Regions from separate parts of the uncultured Novosphingobium sp. genome, predicted to be linked through region 1. Evidence: riboswitches for the same ligand, from Rfam matches in the RefSeq annotation. Region 1 holds a riboswitch; the other holds the start of a gene.
The links. A riboswitch is a leader RNA that binds a small molecule or an ion and turns the genes downstream of it on or off. The one in region 1 is predicted to bind cobalamin.
Positions count from the first base shown of each region.

Region 2: another riboswitch for cobalamin. It lies ahead of ACHWRX_RS15200 (TonB-dependent receptor); the one in region 1 lies ahead of cobW (cobalamin biosynthesis protein CobW).

Region 1 is NZ_CAXYKL010000032.1:3,732-11,720, reverse strand. It holds gene cobN (cobaltochelatase subunit CobN) at 1-2,599, opposite strand, end outside; gene cobW (cobalamin biosynthesis protein CobW) at 2,611-3,648, opposite strand; cobalamin riboswitch at 3,846-4,077, opposite strand; tRNA gene ACHWRX_RS02060 (tRNA-Pro) at 4,163-4,239, opposite strand; gene yajC (preprotein translocase subunit YajC) at 4,438-4,776, shown strand; gene secD (protein translocase subunit SecD) at 4,794-6,401, shown strand; gene secF (protein translocase subunit SecF) at 6,414-7,394, shown strand; gene ACHWRX_RS02040 (glycosyltransferase) at 7,456-7,989, opposite strand, start outside.
Region 2 is NZ_CAXYKL010000272.1:18,267-26,255, reverse strand. It holds partial or broken gene ACHWRX_RS15215 (hypothetical protein) at 1-293, shown strand; gene cobO (cob(I)yrinic acid a,c-diamide adenosyltransferase) at 371-982, opposite strand; cobalamin riboswitch at 1,087-1,315, shown strand; gene ACHWRX_RS15205 (energy-coupling factor ABC transporter permease) at 1,368-2,045, shown strand; cobalamin riboswitch at 2,113-2,357, shown strand; gene ACHWRX_RS15200 (TonB-dependent receptor) at 2,583-4,763, shown strand; gene ACHWRX_RS15195 (hypothetical protein) at 4,763-6,172, shown strand; gene ACHWRX_RS15190 (TonB-dependent receptor) at 6,357-7,989, opposite strand, start outside.

The DNA of each region.
Region 1 (7,989 bases):
CAGGACCGAAGACCCGCGCGCCGGGGGCGGTGCCGACGAAGGGGTTCCACTCCGGCTCCTCGTCTCGCTGTGACAGCGCGCTGACGGCCTGGCCGAACAGCAGCGGCAGTGCGGGAAAGGCATCGCGGAACAAGCCCGACACGCGCAATGTCACATCCAGGCGCGGGCGCTCCAGCAGGGCCAGAGGCAGGATCTCGATCCCGGTCACCCGCTCTGAAGCATGGTCCCACACCGGGCACGCGCCCAGGAGGTGGAGCGCCATCGCGAATTCCTCGCCCGCAGTGCGCATCGTCGCCGAGCCCCACAGATCGACCACCAGGCCGCGCGGATAGTCGCCATGGTCCTGCAGATGACGGCGCACCAGCTCGTCCGCCAACCGGATGCCCTGCGCATAGGCCGAGCGAGAGGGCACGGCGCGCGGATCGATCATGTAGAGGTTGCGGCCAGTGGGCAGCACGTCGCTCCGCCCGCGGAACGGTGAGCCCGAGGGGCCAGGCGGAACGCGCCGCCCGGCCAGCGCCGTCAGCAATCCGGTTCGCTCTGCCGCGCCGTGATCGCCTTGTCCGAATACGTGGAGGCCATCGCCGAACTGGCTTTCCTTCACATCGCACACGAACCGGTCAATGCGGGTGATTGCCTCCACCAGCGACGTGGCGTTATCGAGGCCCAGCTCCGCCTCAAGGCCCAGGGACGCCGCCTCTTCGCGGATCGCGCCTTGCAGCCGATCGCGGCGCGCGGGATCGAGGCCGCTGGCGTTTGAGAATTCGTCCAGCAACGCCTCGATCCGCTCCAACCCCGCGCCGTGGTGAGTGGGGGAGAGCGGGGGCGGGGCGTGGCCGATGGTGACGGCGGCGATCCGGCGCTTGGCCTGCGCCGCCTCGCCCGGATCGTTGACGATGAACGGATAGATCACCGGCAGTCCGCGCGTCAGAGCTTCCGGCCAGCACGCGTCGGACAGGGCGACCGCTTTGCCGGGCAACCACTCCAGCGTGCCGTGCGCGCCGAGGTGGACCAGCGCGTCGATGCCGAGCGAGCGCAGCCACAAGTAGAACGCGACATAGGCGTGGCGCGGGCAGCGTGTGACATCGTGATAGCTATCCGTGCGGTCCGCGCTCATGCCCCGCTCGGGCTGCAGCGCGATCAGGGCGTTTCCGCATCGGGTAGCCGCGAAATGAAACGCGCCGTTCTGGACGGCAGGGTCGGTGTCCGGATCGCCCCAATGCTCGGCCAGCGACTGTCGCAAGGCGGCGGGCAATGTGGCGAGGGCAGCGCGGTATTCGGCGAGGGGCCAAGTGAGGCGCTCTTGCTGAAGCTTGTCTTCCAGCGCTTCTGCGGGGGCCGTGCGATATCCGGCCTGGGCCAGATCGGCGAGGATCGCTCCCGTCGAGGCGAGGGCGTCCAGACCGACGGCGTGCGCCATCTGCCACTCACGGCCGGGATACGTGGATAGCACCATCGCCAGCCGCCGCTCCGCCACCGGCTTGGCCGCTAGCGAGACCCAGCCGGAGATGCGGGCGACGATCGCGGCGATACGGTCCGGGTCGGCACCGTGGCGATCCTGCGCGAAGCCCAAGTCCGGGTCACGCTCACCGCTCTGTTTGAAGCTGGCCACGCCTGCAAATATTCGCCCGTCGATCTCGGGCAGCACGACATGCATCGCCAGATCGGGCGGAGAAAGGCCGCGATGGGCACCGGCCCAGGCAGCCTGCGATCCGGTCGCCAGCGCGACCTGGAACACGGGCACGTCCGCTGCGTCGAGGGGGGTATGGCCATCCTCGTCCCGCGCGGAAAAGGCCGTCGCGTTGATGATCGCGGACGGCTGCAGAGCCGCCACCCATCGCCCGATCGCGGCGCGTGCGTGTGGTTCCTTCAACGAGGTGGCGTAAAGCGAAAGAGTGGAAAAGCCGGCTTGCTCCAACTGCTCGTGCAATTGGGTGAACGGAGCCAAGTCGTCTGCGGTGAGGTACGAACGGTAGAACACGATCAGCACTAGCGGGCGATCGCTCGGCCGCACGAAGCGGTTGGGATCGCAGAGGCTCGATGCCGGGTGCCATCCCCCAGCTGGCGGCAAGGCTTGCGCGCTCCCGGCGATGGACACCGCGATTCCCGCCCGCTGCGCCAGCAGGCCCAGCGCGCTACGTGCCGCCTCTGCGCCTCCTGCCTGGCAATGCTCCTGCAATTCGCGAACGACTGAGACCGGCACGGTGGAGGCCGAATCCAGGCGATCGTCCGGCCGCCCGTCGCCGGTCAGCACGGCCAGCGCGATCCCCTTGGCGCGCGCCAGCGCCTCGACTTGGGCGAGGCCGTAGCTCCAGTAAGCCGCGCCGCCGATCAGCCGGATCAGGATCGCCCGGGCACCGGCCAGGGTACGCTCTATATACGTATCGACCGACAAGGGATGCGCCAACGCCGACAGGTTGGCGAGGCGCAGCGTCGGGAAGGCGGGGTCCAGCAGCCGCGCCTCATGCCAACCTTGCGCGAACGCGCCAAGGTCGCTGTCCGAGAAGGACAGGACCGCCAAGTCCGCGGGCGCTTGCCCCAGATCCTGCGGGATGGCGGTTTCCTCCATCCCGTGCACTTCGCGGAAGATGACGTGCATCGCCTGGGGCTTCAGCCCGCCAGAGCTTCTCGGATCGCGATGGGATCGACATGCGCCCGCTCGGCGATGGCGACCAGCGTCGTCTCGCGGCGCTCGCCCGGCTTCCAGGCGCGATCGTATTGATGCCGCACGCGTGATCCCACCGCCTGGATCAACAGGCGCATCGGCTTGCCCGTCACCGCGACATAGCCCTTCACCCGCAGAACATGCTGTTCGCGCGCGAGGGCTTCGATGCGCACGACCAGATCGTCGGGATCGGCGATCTCACCAAGCGTCACCACGGTGCTGTCGAAATCGTCATGCTCATGATCGTCCTCGCCATCATGGTGAGAAGGCCGCGCGGCCACATCGTTCTCCGCCGCCGCTTCCAGCCCCAGGATGACGCGAGGGTCGACCACGCCGTCGGTCAGTTCCACCACCGGCACCACGCGGGGCGATTCGGCGGCGATGATCGCGCGCGCGGCGGCTATGCCTTGCGGCCCTGCCAGGTCCGCCTTGGTCAGCAACACCATGTCGGCGCAGGCCAGCTGGTCCTCGAACACTTCGGACAGCGGCGTTTCATGATCGATGCTGGGATCGGCCTGGCGCTGTGCGTCCACCGCCGCCAGATCGGGCGCGAAGCGGCCCGCCGCCACGGCCTCGGCATCGGCAAGGGCGAGCACGCCGTCCACCGTGATGCGGCTGCGGATCGCAGGCCATTCGAACGCTTTTAACAGCGGCTTGGGCAAGGCCAGGCCGCTCGTCTCGATCAGGATGTGATCGGGGCGCGGCTCCAGCGTCAGCAGCCGCTCTACCGTGGGGATGAAATCATCGGCGACGGTGCAGCAGATGCAGCCGTTCGCCAGCTCCACGATGTTCTCCGCCGGGCAATCGGGGATCGCGCAGCTTTGCAGGATGTCGCCATCGACGCCCAGCGTGCCGAATTCGTTCACCACCACTGCCAGCCGCCGCCCGCCGGCGTTGCGGATCAGGTGGCTGATCAGCGTCGTCTTGCCCGCCCCTAGAAAGCCGGTGACGATGGTGACAGGCACCTTGGACAGATCGGACATGCGCTTTTCCCTTCCGTGCCGCACAGGGCGGCGAGCCAACAAAAGGTGACGGGGAGGGGCTCTGGACGAGCACGCGCCAGACGCAGGCGCCGTTGCGCCCACGCAGATGCGCAGCACCCGTGCAGCCCCAGCCGCACCGCTTTCGTCGCTCAGACGGAAAGAATAAACCGTGCCGAGACCATCCCCTGGACCAAGGCAAGAGCGACCGGAGCGCCGGCAGGTCTCCTGGCTCGCGGGTCACAGCTTGATGCACGGCCTTCCCAGATCGCGCGGTCGCGCGGTCCAGTGGCTGCCTCCGGTCAAAGGAGGCGAGTGCATCGCGCTATCCGCTCACAGTTGCAGGGACAGCCGCGGAATGGGAGGAGCAAATCCTCCGCACCGCATTCCCGATTAAGCCCGTTGCCGGGCACCGGCGCGATCTATGTCGAAGAATGGACGACAGCCCACCCTTCGGCTGCGCGCTCTAGCCCAAGGCGATCGCGCGGGGAAGGTGTGATCTGTTCGTTGAAAAATTTGGTCGGGACGAGAGGATTCGAACCTCCGACCCCCACACCCCCAGTGTGATGCGCTACCAGGCTGCGCTACGTCCCGACCGGAGGCGCGCCTATAGGCAAGGCTTTGCAGGAGTGCAAGCGTCTCGCGACTGGCGGTGGAACGAAAGCGGGCGCGCGTTGCCAGTGCCTTGGGATGCTGCTAACCGCGCGCGCTGATCTTGCCGTAATGCGGCGGCCCGGCATCCTTTGCCGGTCACGCGTTCGGGCCACAGTACAAGAAGGCGTTTCGCAGCCCATGCACACTTCCATCCTCTCGCTCCTTGCCGCTGGCGCCGGAGCCGGCGCCACTCCCCCGGCTTGGCTTAGCTATCTGCCGTTCGTGGCGATGGGCCTGATCTTCTGGTTCCTGATCATGCGCCCGCAGATGAAGCAGCAGAAAGAGCAGCGCTCCAAGCTGGAGGCGATCAAGAAGGGCGATGAAGTGCTGACCGGCGGGGGCCTGATCGGCCGCGTCATCAGCGTGGACGAGAATTACGTGAATGTGGAAATCGCGCAGGGCGTCCGGGTGAAGGCGGTCAAGTCCACCATCGCCGACGTCATCCCGCCCGCCGGCTCCAAGCCCGCGAACGACTGAGCGAAGGCGCGCCACCGATGCTCGATTTCCCGAAATGGAAGAAGGCCTGGTACTGGTTCATCGCGGGTGTCGCGATGCTGGCCTCGCTGCCGTCGATCTTTGCGATTTCCGGGCTGAACTGGCCCGCCTCGCTGCCCAGCCCGCGTGTTCACCTGGGTCTTGACCTTGCCGGTGGCAGCCACATCCTGCTTGAAGCCGATAAGCGCCAGGTGGCGCAGCAGCGGCTTGAGACGATGGAAGAACAGGTCCGCACCAAGCTGAAAGCGGCTGAGCCTGCGATCGAGGTCGGCGATATTTCCAGCCAGGGCGGCCGCTTGTCGTTCATGGTGAAGAACCCCGGCCAGGTGGACAGCGCGCGTGAAGCGATCCAGCCGCTCACCACCGGCGCGGGTCTTACCGGCCAGCGTGACTGGGACATCCAGGTGGTGGACGGCTCGCGCTTCGTGCTGACGCCGACCCAGCAGGGGATCGACCAGGCCGTCACCAACGCCATGGATACCGCGGTCGAAGTGGTCCGCAAGCGCATCGACGCGCTCGGCACGCGCGAGCCGACGATCCTGCGCTCGGGCGATCAGCGCATCGTCGTCCAGGTTCCGGGGTTGCAGGATCCCAACCAGCTCAAGCAGCTGCTGGGCCAGACCGCCAAGTTGGAATTCAAGCTGGTCGATGTCACCGCCCAGCCGGACGATATCGCCAAGGGCATCGCGCCCGCCGGGTCAGAGATTCTGCCTTATGCCGACCCCAAGGAGGGCCGCGGTTCGCCCGGGCTCGCCGTGCGTCGTCTTGGCGGCATCAAGGGCGATCAGCTGACCGACGCGCGACAGGCGTTCGATCCCAAGAGCAATGCGCCCGTCGTCTCGATCACGTTCAACACGGCCGGCGGCGCGAAGTTCGCGCAGCTGACCACTGAGAACGTCAACAAGCCGTTCGCCATCGTCCTCGATGACAAGATCCTGTCCGCTCCCAACATCAACGAGCCGATCCTGGGCGGTAGCGCCCAGATTTCCGGTAGCTTCAGCGTGCAGGAAGCCACCCAGCTCGCCATCGCCTTGCGGTCCGGCGCTTTGCCGGTCGATCTCAAGGTGGTCGAGGAGCGGACCGTCGGGCCGGACCTTGGCGCCGATTCGATCCACAAGGGCGCGATCGCCATGGCGGTCGGCACAGGCCTGCTGATGATCTTCATGGTGCTGACCTATGGGCGTTTCGGCGTCTACACCTGCGTTGCGCTGATCATTAACGTGCTGATGATCCTGGGCGTCATGGCGGTTTTCGGAACGACCCTGACTCTGCCGGGCATCGCCGGTTTCGTGCTGACGATCGGTGCGGCGGTGGATGCCAACGTGCTGATCAACGAACGTATCCGCGAGGAACGGGCGAGGGGGCGGCGTGTCGTCGCCTCGGTGGAGCATGGCTACAAGGAGGCGAGCCGCGCCATCTTCGATGCCAACATCACCAACTCGATCGCTGCCGTCATGATGTTCGCCTTCGGCAGTGGGCCGGTACGCGGCTTCGCGGTGGTGCTGATGATCGGCATCGTCACTTCGGTGTTCACCGCAGTCACGTTAACGCGGATGTGGGTGGCCGGATGGCTGCATCGCGCTCGCCCCAACGACCTCGTGCTTTGAGGGAATGACCTCGTGAAACTGCTCAAGCTCATCCCTGACAACACCAACATCCACTTCCTGAAGTGGACGTGGCCGTTCTTCATCACCAACCTGCTGGCGATGGCGGCGTCGATCGTGCTGTTGTTTACCCACGGCCTTAACCTGGGCGTGGACTTCATCGGCGGCCAGATGATCCGCGTCACCTTCGAACGCAGCGCCGCCGCTCCGGTATCGGAGCTTCGCGAAAGCGTCGGCGCGCTCGGCTTCGGTGAACCGACGATTCAGACCTTCGGCAAGCCCAACGAAGTGACCGTTCGCATGCGCCTGCCCGATGGCTCCGAGGGCCATCCGGAGCTAGCCGAGGCGATGGCGCAGAAGATCATCGGCACGATCCGCCAGAACCACGCGGACGCCCGGATCGACGGCGTGGACTCGGTCTCCGGCAAGGTTTCCGGCGAGTTGTTCCGCACCGGCATGCTGGCGCTCGGCCTCGCGATGCTGGGCATCACGATCTACATCTGGGTACGGTTCGAATGGCAATTCGCCGTCGGCGCCTTGTTCGCCCTGGTGCAGGACATCCTGCTGACCATTGGCATGTTCGCCCTGACCCAGATGGAGTTCGACCTGAACATCGTCGCCGCGCTGCTGACGCTGCTGGGCTACTCGCTGAACGACAAGATCGTCGTCTATGACCGCATTCGCGAGAATTTGAAGAAGTTCCGCAAGATGCCGTTGCCAGAGCTGCTCGATTTGTCAGTGAACGAGACGCTGTCACGCACGATCGTCACCTCTACCTCGGTGCTGATCACGCTGTTCGCGTTGCTGCTGCTGGGTCCGGAGGTTATCTTCGGCTTCACCGCCGCAATCGCGCTGGGTATCTTCATCGGTACCTACAGCTCGATCTTCATGTCTGCGCCGTTCCTGATCTGGCTGCGGGTCAATTCCGATAGCTTCGTCTCGACCGAGACCTCCCTTGACCGGCAGGAGCGCCTTGCTCGAGAGCGGGGGGCCTGACATTCAGAACCCTCCGTCGTTGCCGCTTCGGTGGGAACGACGAGCGGGACTGAAGCGGAATCTAGCGTGCTTCCTTCTCGAGAATGTCGTTCCAGAACGCCACAAGGTTCTGCGCATTCTCACCCCAGCTGAACTTGGCGACGTTCGCGGCCACCTCTGATTGGCTCGGCGGATCGTTGAGGATATCCGTCACTGCCGCGGCGATGGCCGCAGGCTCTCGCGCGACGATCCGGCCGGCGGAACGATCCGGCACGATCTCCCGCGCGCCGCCGATATCCGGCACGACGATCGGCGTGCCGCAGGCCAGGGCCTCTACCCAGACATTGGCCAAGCCTTCGCTGGCGGAAGGCAGTACCAGCGCATCGGCGGCGCAAAGCAGCGAGGGCAAGGTATCGTGGCCGACCTGGCCCAGGAAATGCACCCGATCTTCCAGGCCCAGCGTTCGCGCAAGCGCCCGCAAGGCTGCCTCATCCTCCCCCGCACCGGCCAGCGCAAGTCGAACGCCCGGTAGCGAACGTAGCGCTTCCATCGCCAGGCGCTGCCCCTTGCGGGGGATCAGGGCCCCGGGCGTCACCAGCAGAGGGCCATCCTCAGG
Region 2 (7,989 bases), on a different contig from region 1:
AGGATCTGCGGATCGCTGCGGAGGTCAAGGACGGGGTGCTGCAAGGCTTCGACGGCGATCGCAACACAGCGTTTGGCGGCCGTCTCCCGGAAATCCACGACAAAGGCGATAACGCGTTCATCACGTTCGAAGCCGAAGGCACCGTCGCCAAAGGCTATGATCGCGGCTCAGCCACCCATTATGAAGCTCATCTCACCCAAGGTATCGTGCAAGTTTACGATCACGCGCAAAGCGCTTGGTTCGCCTACGACATCCAGGATTCCGACGCCGCGCAGAGCTATCATCGCGACTGATGAGCATGCGTTGACACAAATGCAGGCGGCGATGATGTGCTCCGCTGTCGCCGAGCAGGGTTCAACGCAAGTTTCTTCTAAAACTCAATACCTGCCTGCGCCTTGACGTTCTGTTCGCGGAAGGGGTGCTTTACCAGCGTCATCTCGGTCACGAGGTCGGCCGCGTCCATCAAGGGTTGCGGGGCGTTGCGGCCGGTGATGATGAAGTGCGTCATCGCCGGTTTGGCAGCAATGGCGGCCAGCACCTCGTCCAGCGGCAGGTAATCGTAGCGCAGCACGATGTTCAATTCGTCCGCCAGCACCATCGCGTAGGACGGGTCGGCCAGCATCCGTTTCACTTCGTCCCAGGCTTCACGCGCCACGGCGATGTCGCGGCTGCGGTCCTGCGTGTCCCAGGTGAAACCCTCCCCCATAGGCTTGAACTCGATCAGATCGGGGAAGCGATCGAACACGGCCTTCTCGCCTGTGGACATCGCGCCCTTCACGAACTGTACCACCCCCACTTTCATGCCATGGCCCAGCGCGCGCACCACCATGCCCAGCGCCGCAGAAGTCTTGCCCTTGCCGGTGCCGGTGTGGACGATCACCAGCCCCTTCTCCACCGTCTTGGCGGCGACCTTGCGGGCCTGAGCCACCTGGACTTTCGCCATCTTGGCCTTGTGTTCATCGTCGGTGCGAGGGGTCTTCATCGGTAATCTCCGGGCGGGTTGGCGGCATCGTTCGCAGGTGAGGCGGGCGCTGGCAATCCCACCCGATGCGCCATCAATTTGCTTGACGCTATCGGCCAGTCGCCCTCTAAGCAGCCGTGCAAGGCGTCCCGAAAGGCTTCACCGCCCGAGGGACATGGGAATGAGGTGGGCGTTCGCGCCTGAAGCCTCAGCCGCCCCCGCGACTGTAAGCGGATAGCGAGAGGCGCATGGTGAACCCCGGTTCGCCAGCCACTGGAGCCCAAAGCTCCGGGAAGGTGCGCCCCAAGCGATGACCCGCAAGCCAGGAGACCGGCCCTGCATTCGCGCCATTCCGGCGCATCGGTGCCACTCAAGGCCGTCGGTGGGACGGCAGGAGAAACGTGTTATGCATATCGAACCGGGCCTTGTGCCCCCGGGCAAAATGATGCTCGGCTACATCACGGCCGCAGCCGCCGGGTCTTACGCGCTGAAGCAGGTGGCGGACACCGCGCGGCAGAGCGGAGCCGCCTCCGTCGCGCTGCGCAGCCTGATCGCCACCGTGCTGGTGTTCTGCTTCTTCCAGGTCCTGCCGCACCATCCGGTGGGCGTATCCGAAGTCCACCTGATCCTGGGCTCGACCCTGTTCCTCACGCTCGGCCTGGCGCCCAGCGCCGTCGGCCTCGCCATGGGGCTGCTGATCCAGGGCCTGTTCTTCTCTCCGATCGATCTGGCGCAATACGGCATGAACGTGACCACGCTGCTGGTGCCGCTGTTCGGCCTGGCCGCGCTGGCCCGCAAGATCATAGCGCCGCGCACACCCTACGTGGCGCTCGGCTATGGCCAGGCGCTGGCGCTTTCCACCACGTATCAGGCCGGCATCGTCGGCTGGGTCGCGTTCTGGGTCTGCTGGGGCCAGGGCTTCGCCTCAGCCAACATGGCATCGCTGGCCACATTCGGCGGCGCTTACATGCTCGTCATCGTGGTGGAGCCCGTGATCGATCTTGCCGTCTTGGCGACCGCCAAGGCCCTTAGCGGCCTGAAGGGCAGCGGACTGGTGGAACGACGCCTTTACGAAACCGCCTGATCCCAAGCCACCACCTGTGGCTTGTTACAGATAACCAATGATTCGAGACGGCCTGACCGCCCGATCGAACATATATGATCGCGCCGGTGCCTTGAGAGAGGCTTAAAAGGGAACGCGGTGACGATGGCGTGCCCATCCAATCCGAGGCTGTCCCTGCAACTGTAAGCGGTGAGTGCGATGCGCATCGCTTCCCTCGGCTATCGAGGGAAGCAGCCACTGGGCCGGACGTTCGCGTCTGTCATGGCCTGGGAAGGCCGTGCGTCAAACGATGACCCGTGAGCCAGGAGACCTGCCGGTGCTTGGTCGCTCTTGCTTGGGCCCAGGGGATGGTCCGGGCACGGTGAACTCCGTCTGAGCGGCGAACGAACGGCCAAGCCGCAGCGATGGGTTTTCCCTCGGTCGTCTCGCACGTCCGTCTCCCGTTGCTGTAACGGTTCGCGGGCGTTGCCCGCCGCCAGGCACAACCGTTCGTAACTTGCAGCCAAATGCCGTGCCCTGGAAGGGCTCGAGCATACTTGAAACGGGGCCTCAGTTACGATGAACAAGTACCTCCTCTCCTCCGGAGTCTGCCTGCTGTCCGCTGCCTTCGCCGGTACCGCGCAAGCTGACGAGTCCTCCGATGTTACAGCCGACATCCTGGTGATCGGCCGGTCGGACCTGGGCATGAAGGTGGCAACCGAAACCGGCAGCCGCCTGGGCCTGACCCCGCTGGAACTGCCCGCCAGCATCGCCACCGTCGATGGTGACACGATCCGCGCCCGGGGCGATCTGACCGTTGCCGAAGCCGTGTCACGCGCGCCGGGCGTCACCACGATCGGCAATCCCGGCAATGGCAACACCGCCTTGTCGGTGCGCGGCTTCACCGGGCAGAGCTCTGTCCTGCAGTTGGTGGATGGCGTCCGCCTGTTCCCCACCGCCGGCACCATCACCTTTCCCACCGATCCGTGGAACGTGGAGCGGATCGAAGTGCTGAGCGGACCATCCTCGGTGCTCTATGGCCAAGGTGCGCTGGGCGGGGCGATCAACGTCGTCACCAAGAAGCCCAGCGACCGGCGCGAACTGGACCTGGAAGCCAGTTACGGCTCTCAAAACACGATGCACTTTGCGGCCGGAGCGGGCGGCCCGCTGGGGCAAGTGCTGAGCTACCGCGCGGACGCCAGCTACCGCCGTTCGGATGGCTGGGTCGATCGTGGCCGGAGTGAAAGCTTGTCCCTTGGCGGCGCGCTGCGCTTTGTGCCTTCGGATCGCTTCAGCCTGACCCTGCGCGGCGATTATGGTGACAACAAGCCGATGCAATACTTCGGGACGCCGCTGATCGACGGCCGCCTGGACCCGCGCACCAAGCGCCGCAACTACAACGTCCGCGATGCGCAGATGCATTATCGCGACGATCGCCTGACGCTAACGGCACAATGGGCGATCAGCGACGCGGTTTCCTTCACCAACACCGCGTATCGGCTGAGCAGCAAACGCCGCTGGTACAATCTTGAGAACTACTGCTGGATCGGCGCCACGGGAGAATGCCCCAGTGGCAACGGTTCCGGCACCCCCGGCCAGATCCGTCGCTTCGACAACCTGGGCATCGTCCATGATAACAAGCAGTTGGGCGATCAGGCCAACCTTACCATCCGCTCGCAACTGGGCAGCGGGCTGGCCAACGATCTGGTGCTGGGCTTCGATGTCAACGCGATCAAGCTGACCTATTGGAACAACTTCGCGTTTGCGGATCAGTCGGACGAAGTCGACCCCTTCCGCTTCGATCCCGGCACGTTCGACGGCAAGGCCAACCGCATCCCCCGCTATCTGACACGCACCAGCGAATGGAGCGTCTTTGCCGAAGACCGGTTGAAGATCGGCCAGCAAATCTCGCTCATCGGCGGCTTCCGCTATGAAGAAGACCGGGTGAAGCGGCGCAACTTCATCTATGACGCGGGCGGCAACATCACCGGGCAAGTCAACGCCTTCCCCAATGGCGCGCGGCAGCGCAAGTTCGAAAACTTCACCTGGCGGGTGGGCGCCGTCTATCAGCCGACACCGAACCTGTCGTTCTACGGCCAATACTCCACCGGCGTCGATCCGCTGGGGACGTTGACCACTTTCACTACCAACGCCACGCAGTTCAGCTTCACCAATGCCAAGGGCGATCAGGTGGAAGCGGGCATCAAGGCCAGCTTCCTGGACGGCAAAGGCTCTGCCACGCTGGCAGCCTATCGCATCGTCAAGAAAGGGCTCGTGGCGCAGCGCACGCCGACCAGCCCGATCGAGCAGATCGGCCAGCAATCCTCCAAGGGCATAGAGGCCGCCCTCGCCTTCTCGCTTCCCGGCGGCTTTGCGCTGGATGCGAACGGCACGATCTTGAAGGCGCGCTTTGACGACTATATCACGGGCGGTAAGGACTTTGCGGGCAATACGCCGTCCGACGTGCCGGAGACGGCCGCAAACCTCTGGCTAACCTGGCAAGGCCTGGGCGGGCTGCGCGCACAAGCCGGACTTCGCTATGTCGGCCGGCGCTTTTCGGATAACGGCAACCGGTTCCGCGTGCCCAGTTACGCCGTGGTCGACGCCGGGCTGTCCTATGCCTTCACGCCCGATCTGGCGGTCGACTTGCGGGTCTACAACCTCCTCGACAAGGACTACGCGGCCACCACGTATTCGGATCAGCAATGGCTGCTGGGTCGCCCACGCTCCGTCGATGTGGCGCTCAGAGCCCAGATCTGATGAAGACGGCGCCCGGGCTGCTGCATAAAGGCAAGCGATGGCTCTATCTGGTCCATCGCTGGATCGGCATTGCCACATGCCTGCTGCTGGCGATGTGGTTCGTTTCGGGCGCGGTCATGATGTACGTGCCGTTCCCCTCACTTACCGAGGAGGAACAGCTGGCAGGGTTGCGGCCGGTCGACTGGGCCAATGTCCATGGCCCTGCTTCGCCCGATACTTGGCTGCAACAGGGCCCCGACGGGCCGCTGTGGCTGGGCGAACAAACGCGATCGGCCACGCAAGGGCTGCCCCTCCCCCCCACCGATGCCGGCGCAGCCAGGCGCGAGGCGGCGGCTTTCGGGCACGCAAACGTCCGGTCGGCCAGTCTGATAGAGCGGGATCAGTGGACCGTCGCGGGCAGCTACGATCGCTATCGCCCCTTGTGGAAGGTCACACTCGATCGGCCCGACGGGCTCGTCCTCTATGTGAGTGGCAAAACCGGCAGCGTGGTGCTCGACACCCATAGGACAGAGCGCTTCTGGAACTGGCTGGGCGCGGTCCCGCACTGGATTTACCTGACGGTGCTGCGACAGGACCAGCCCCTGTGGCGGCAGGTCATCCTGTGGACTTCGGGCGCGGGTATCGTCGGCGTGGTCAGCGGCATGTGGATCGGCGTGCTACGCGTCCGCCTGCGCCGCCGCCGCTACAAGGGCGGCCGCGTCTCACCGTATCGGGGCTGGCAGTGGTGGCACCACGTCTTCGGGCTCCTCGGTGGTACGGCCATGACGCTATGGATCGTCAGCGGGTGGCTTTCGGTCGATCCCAACCGATGGTTCGCCGACAAAGGTCCGGGCGACGCCGCCCTCGCCCGCTACACCGCCCAAGGTTCTGCCCCACCGATCGACTGGCGCGCGATCGGCCAGCGTCCAGAGGCCGACACCGTCAAACGCGCGCGCTTGATCTGGACGGACGGCATGCCGCTGCTGGTCCTGGCGCGGACGAGTGGGACGGCGTCGGTCCTGAACGCGCGAACGCTGGAAACGATAGCACTCGATCCCGCCCATCTCGTGCAGGCGGCGCGCCGAATATTGCCTCACGCCGGCGTCATCCGCACGGAATGGCTGACACAGCCCGACACCTATTGGTACAAAGCCAAAGGCACGGTGGAACTGCCGGTCCTGCGCATCCGCTTCGACGATCCGGCGCAAACATGGATCACGATCAGTCCCCGAACCGGCGAGATACTGGAGACGCAAAGCGCACGTCGCCGATTATACCGCTGGCTGTTCGACGGCATTCACCGGTGGGACTTTAACGGCCTGATCACCCGCCGCCCCTTGTGGGACGCCTGGATGGCCTTGTGGCTGGCAATGGGCACGATCGGCGCGATCAGCGGCATCGTCATCGGGGTCCGGCGCCTGCGGAAGTAGGGCCAGGCGTCCAACATTATAATACAGCGCGAAGCATTTGCAGAACGCGGCCTGCTTATCCTCGTCCGCCTCCGGCACGGCGGATATTCATGGAACGATTGGGTCTACTCTATACAAAAAAGCAGGTCCGAAACTCAGGATCATTCCCGAGTTTCAGACCTACCTTCATCAGATCAATTATATGTCAGAACTTGATCGAGGCACTGCCACCAAAGGTGCGGGGCGCTCCATAAACGGCAGTCGCATACCCGAAGGCCTGGAACTGAGCCTGCCGCGCGGTGATGTAGTTTTTGTCAAACAGGTTCCGGACCCAGAATTGAGCACTGATCGGCGATCCTGCAACGTTCTCCCAATTCAAAGAGGCGCTGGCGGTGAAGTAACTATTGATTTCATTGTATTGAGGGCCAAAGCTGGCGTTGTAACCCACGAACAGATTGTTTTGCTTGATCTTGCTCGAGTAATATCCAGAAATAGTCGTTGTGATCTTACCGGAGCTCGGATCAATCGGCAATTCGTACGTGGCGGCCACGTTGAATTGATGCTTCGGCGTCTGCGCCGGCACCGCGCCGCTCAAGTCGCTCCTGGGAACGAGTGTTGCGCCAGTCAGGCCATCCGCGTTGCCGCCAAGACCCGGAATGATGAAGCTCTTGAACTCGGAATGGATGTAATTGTAGCTGCCGTCGAAGGTCAGACCTTGAACGGGTGAGTACCGCATCTCAAAGTCCGCGCCATAGACCTCTTGCTTGGCGGCATTGATAACGCCGAAGCCGGAGAACTGATCGTCATAATTAACATTGACGAAGATCTGCTTGTTGCTGGTTTTGCCACGATACAACGCCACGTTGGTACGAAGTGGACGCCCACCGAGCGACCAGTCCGCCTTTACGCCGGCCTCGATCATCGTGGTCTTCTCAGGCTCGTAGAAGGGAACTTCGCGGATTGTAAAGTTGGCGCCCCCAGCAAGATAGCCATGGCTGATCTTGGCGTAACCCAGAACGCGCGAGCTGAACTTGTTGGAAAGCGCGACGGTCCAGCTTGGAGCACGGAAGCTCTTGCTACGTCGGCCGACGCAAGCATTCAGATCCCGGTCCGTGTAAGCCAGGAACGCGGCGGTGTTGCACGGCGTCCGCGCATCGGGTCGGAAAAATTTGCCGAACCGCGGCAGCACACCGTCCGCCTGAGCGACCGTACCTTCTGACTTCACGTGATCCCAGTTGTAACGGACACCGCCCGAAATATTCAGGGTATCGGTAATGTCGAACTCAGAGTTGAAATAAGCTGCCTTCGATGTGAACTGCTTCTTCTCAAAGTTCAGCGCATTGCTCACCAATGGTGCGTTGAAGAACGTCAGATAGATGCTCTGCGCCACGGTGGCATTTTGGCCCTGCCTTTTGTCGTTCAGGAGGAAATATCCACCCAAGCTCGTCCGCAGGCGCCCATCGAGGGCTTTGTGCCGCAGCGTGATGTCGTCGGTCCACTGCGAGGTCTTCACGTCGTTCAGGACATTCACCAGAGCGAAGGACGTGCCGGAGCTCTCTTCCGATGTTTCCGTTTTGTCATGGCGATAGCCCAGAACGTTGCGGATGGAAAAGGCATCGGAAAGCTCGATCGTAGCACGATGCTCCAGCCCGAACAGCTTCGCCTTGCCGTAAAGGTCCTTCGCCACGCCTGAAGGATCGGCACCAACGAAGATGGATTTGCGCGAGCCCGTTAGCGCACCCAAGTTGGCAAGATTGATACCCTGGCCGGCATTCGGCCGGAATGCGACGGGGATGAACGCGGTGGGGGATTCATCGCGCTGGAAATAGTCCAGGATC